DNA from 2 places in the Paenibacillus sp. FSL H7-0735 genome. Region 2 is predicted to be linked to the other one. Evidence: riboswitches for the same ligand, from Rfam matches in the RefSeq annotation. Region 2 holds a riboswitch; the other holds the start of a gene.
What was found. Region 2 has a riboswitch for S-adenosylmethionine ahead of metA (homoserine O-acetyltransferase MetA). Riboswitches for the same ligand answer to the same signal wherever they lie in the genome.
Positions count from the first base shown of each region.

Region 1: linked by a shared signal. The riboswitch ahead of NSS82_RS27475 (methionine ABC transporter ATP-binding protein) and the one ahead of metA (homoserine O-acetyltransferase MetA) in region 2 are both predicted to bind S-adenosylmethionine.

Region 1 is NZ_JBBOZH010000001.1:6,077,105-6,079,575, forward strand. It holds gene NSS82_RS27470 (methionine ABC transporter permease) at 1-240, opposite strand, end outside; gene NSS82_RS27475 (methionine ABC transporter ATP-binding protein) at 270-1,286, opposite strand; SAM riboswitch class I at 1,389-1,524, opposite strand; gene NSS82_RS27480 (Cthe_2314 family HEPN domain-containing protein) at 1,627-2,361, opposite strand.
Region 2 is NZ_JBBOZH010000001.1:2,157,896-2,160,366, reverse strand. It holds gene NSS82_RS09600 (PLP-dependent transferase) at 1-245, opposite strand, end outside; gene metA (homoserine O-acetyltransferase MetA) at 282-1,202, opposite strand; SAM riboswitch class I at 1,318-1,447, opposite strand; gene corA (magnesium/cobalt transporter CorA) at 1,844-2,471, shown strand, end outside.

The DNA of each region.
Region 1 (2,471 bases), 3.9 Mb from region 2:
ACCAATGGAGGTTCCAACAACGGCTTTGCTGAAAGGAATTAGAGCCACCATCAAAATGATAAAGGGTACGGAACGTAGGATATTTACAAGTAATGATAAGACCGAGTAAGTTACTCTGATTACTATACTATTCGATTTCCCCCATAAATACAATAGAATTCCGAGTGGTAAACCAAGAATAATTGTGAACAATCCTGAAAAAAATATCATTTTTATAGTAGCAACCGTAGCATCCATCATTTCTTGCCAATTTAGATCTGCAAAATTCATTACGAAATCACCTCCACATCAAGGCCTTGAGCAATTAGTCTGGAGATCGTTACAGCAATTGCCTCAGCTGGCCCTTCAAACCGCACAATCATCTGTCCATAAGGCACATCTTTAATCGTTGAGATGGTACCATGTAAGATTGCAAAGCTCACACCCGTATCACGCACGACATCGGATAGTGCCGAGCCGTAAGTTTTTTCTCCGAAAAAAGTAATTTTGACAGCTTGAGAGTTATCCCCGGCAGCAGCATCAAGCGCCACTCGAAGAGGCCCTTCATTCTGTGTCTCACTGCGGATGAAATCGCGTGTAACCTCATGCTGCGGCTTGAGAAATACCTCTGTAACTTTGCCTTGTTCAACAATCCCACCACCATGTATGACCGCGACACGGTCGCAGATGCTCTGGATTACATGCATTTCATGCGTGATCAGCACAATGGTCAAATGGAATCTTTTATTAATATCAAGCAGCAGCTTAAGAATGGAATCCGTTGTCTGGGGATCAAGCGCAGAAGTGGCCTCGTCACACAACAGCACATCAGGGTCACTGGCTAGTGCCCGGGCGATGCCGACCCGCTGCTTTTGTCCTCCAGATAACTGAGAAGGATACTTATCTGTATGTTCTTCAAGCCCAACTAGAGCGAGCAGATCTTTCACTTTTGTATCAATAGCTGTTCTAGATGTACCTGCAAGTCGCAGTGGAAAGGCAATATTATCATACACAGTCGCCGAAGAAAGCAAATTGAAATGTTGAAAAATCATCCCAATCTTGCGCCGCTGTTCCTGTAATTGACCTTGGTTAAGGCTAGTTAGTTCAACACCGTCTACCCAGACCTCACCTTCTGTCGGACGTTCCAACAGATTAATGCAACGGATCAATGTACTTTTCCCCGCTCCAGAGTGGCCGATGACTCCGAATATTTCACCTTTCTCGATGGACAGATTCAATCCAGAAAGCGCTGTTGCCGCATTACTCCCTTTTCCATAAACCTTTGTTATCCCTTTTAGATTAATCAACTCTCGTCGCCCCCCCTTTATATTTCACTTATTCTATACAAAAAAACCTCCAACGATCGATGCAGATCGCAAGAGGCTCTGTGGGTTTATTAAGACAATGCCTTCTCATCTGCCAACGACCGCAACCTGCGCCATTGTAGGAATTAGCACCATGACATTTGTACAACGCTTCCCGCGCTGGATACAAATCGGTTGCCGGGCTTCATCGGGCCTATCCCTCCGCCGCTCTCGATAAGATAAAGTTATGAAATTATATTTTTTCTGAAATCGTACATACTTTAATGCAAGCATAAGTATAGTGAGTTTATCGATTTTTGTCAAAAGGAAATATATTGAACGATTACGATTTTATGCTCTTTGCCCTGCTTATTTCCTTACGCAGCTGTTCATTGCTGTAGCTGAATGCCGCGATTAATGTCTTACAGTTCATTTCGAGCGATTGTTTTAAATCCTCAAGATGGCTATCCAGATCCTCGAGCTGAATTTTATCATGCAGACCTTGATGCCGCTGCCACAGATCATCCTGCATTTCAGAATTCATATAATGAATTTCAGCATTTCTGCGCTTGCGTAAATTCTCCAATGGATCGCGGTAGGAGTTCTTGATCTGTTCCAGTTGATCCGCTAATGCAGGATGCACATTCAATAATTGAAGCTGACGCAGCACTGTAAAGTAAGAAAAGTGCGTTTTTAATTTGGATGTTTTGAGATCATAAAAATGATTCAGTACCGTCCCAAGCTTGTCCAGAAGAGAGAAAACCCGGATAAAGCCATCTTTATAAAAATAAACATAACGTGCATAATCGCCCTGTTCCACCGGTGTCATATCATCCATATAACCCGCGATCACTAATTTCCGGTAAAAAGCGGCCGCGAACCAACTTTGCTCCAGTTCATCCAGAGAGGAAATCAGTCCACGTGTCCAAATCTCCAGCTTGCGGTATTCATGGTCATTATCCTCATGGGCACTCATTTCCTTGCGCAGCAATGCTGCAAAAGTGGCCATATTCTCCATCGCATCAGCCAACACACCACTGTTCTTTCGAGGCGGCTCTCCAAGTAATACCCGCAGCATATCCCAGTCCTCCTAAAGTTTTGTTCAGCGTCTGCTTCCATGGACTGCTTCGTACAAAACTCGCGACGTAAGCATCGGCCAATCAGCTCCACGATATACCGGATTTCCAC
Region 2 (2,471 bases):
ATAGCCGCCATCCCAGAGCTACAGGCAAAACCTGCATCACCAGACTCCAATTCCGCAGCCGCATTCTCCAGTACGGAACGGGTCGGACTTTTGGTACGGCTATAATCGAAACCTGTGCTCTGCCCAAGCTTCGGGTGACGGAATGCCGTAGCATTATAGATAGGAAAATTAATGGCTCCGGTAGCCGGATCTTCTTGTGAACCTATTTGTGCCAGTCTGCTTTCAATCCTAAGTTTGTCGTCCATGATAAATGCCTCCTAAATTATAATGTAGCGCTGATCTTAATAAACAATCGGGTCGATATCGTAAGGTGTCTCTTGATATACATAGTAATTGAGCCAATTAGAGAATAATAAGTTGGCATGTGCACGCCACACTGCAGGAGGTGTCCGTTCTGGATCATCTTTAGGGAAATAGTGTTTCGGCAAGGCCATCTCCATGCCCCTCTCCAAATCACGATCATATTCCCATTTCAGGGATAGAGGATCGTACTCGGAATGTCCGGTCACAAATATTTGTTTGCCGTCGGTCGTAGCTACTAGATACATACCAGCTTCTTCGGATTCTGCCAGAATCTGCAGATCTGGATTGCTCTCAATATCTTCGCGGGAGACATCGGTATGACGGGAATGCGGTACATGGAATACCTCGTCAAAACCGCGCAGCAATTTAATGTTATTTTGATTAATCGTATGGGAGAATACACCAAAACATTTTTCAGGCAATGCCACTTTGCGAACACCAAAATGATGATATAACCCTGCCTGTGCCGCCCAACAGATATGCATGGTCGAGGTCACATTATCCTTGCTCCATTCAAAAATCTCTTTTAGCTCTTCCCAATAGGATACTTCCTCAAACTCCATTTGCTCTACGGGTGCTCCTGTAACAATAAGGCCATCCAAACGGCGGTGGCTGATCTCGTCAAAAGTTTTGTAAAAGCTTCTCAAATGCTCAGCAGAAGTATTCTTAGAAGTATGTGAGCGTGGATGCAGCAAGGTAACATCAACTTGCAGCGGTGAATTTCCTATTAAACGCAGCAATTGAGTCTCCGTCGTTTCTTTAGTCGGCATGAGATTCAGAATAGCAATCCTTAGTGGACGGATATCCTGATGGAAAGCCAAACTTTCATCCATCACAAAAATATTTTCTCCGGATAGTACTTCTTTTGCTGGTAAACTGTCGGGAATTTTAATTGGCATTGTCTTTCCACTCCTTAACTGTATTTAGGTTATGTTGTCACATCGCGGCTTTCTGAACAATAAAAAGACCTTTCTCGGAAAACGAGAAAGGTCATATCTACAGTCATATGCGCCTCTCTCATCTGCCAGAAACTTTTGGACGGGGTTTAGTCGTCAGCAAAGTTCCGCAAGAATTAGCACCGTGCGTTCACACGCCGGTTGCCGGGTTTCATAGGGCTAGTCCCTCCACCTGCTCTTGATAAGATTTAGCTGTATTCAATTAAATTTCTTTAAAATTTACTTTAAATCATGAACCTCCTTTTCGTCAAGTCCATACAATGCTGAAGTAGCCTTAAAGTAACAATAAATTTGCTTGAAAGAGGCATACTCCGTTGTTATACTAGACAAGTATTTCATACCTGAACGAAAAGAAGAGGTGAGAAGAAGAATGGAAGGCGACCCGAGCTCGCAATTAAGTGTACAAAATGAGCAACCACACAGGATAATCATCAGCTTGCCGGCGGCGGGAGCAGTTCTTCTTCATGCCCTCGAATCGTCATTCGGCCTCTTGTATTGATTGTAACGCCGGCCAAGCTGATTTTTTCTCTGTGCTTAATTAGCAGTCCCTGGTGAAGACCCGGGGATAGAAGGAGTGGAATCAGATGAAAATCCGGCTGGTGAATGCAGGGGTTTTTACACCTATTGATGAAATTGATGAAACATTGACACCCCCAACAGAAGGGTTCTATTGGATTGATGCAGATGTGGAGGATTTGGAGCTGCTTCAGCCCCTGTTCAACCTGCATGATCTCGCTGTTGAGGATTGCCTTAGTGAAGAGGATCAACGTCCAAAGATCGAAATATACGAAAGTCATTACTTTATTGTTGTAAACAGCATCCGCTTTGATGATGAGGAAATTTTCCTGCGGGCACTCAATATATTCTTGGGCAGACATTATATTATTACTGTAACGAAACAAAAGATCCACGAGCTGCGCATCCTGAAGCCCATGTTATGGGAACAAGAGGTTAGCGAACCTGACCAATTCCTTTACCTGCTTATTGACCTTGTCGTAGATAATTATTTCTCCGTAGGTGACCGAATTGAAGCCCGGATTGAGAAGCTTGAAGAGGATATTCTAATGCATACCAAGAAATCTCATCTGAGTGAGATTATCGGTCTGCGAAGTGAAATCTTATGGTTAAAGAAGATGCTGGGACCACAGAAAGAGGTTATCAATACCCTGAACAAAAAAGACCTCCGTCTGATTGATGATCAGCTGCAGAAAT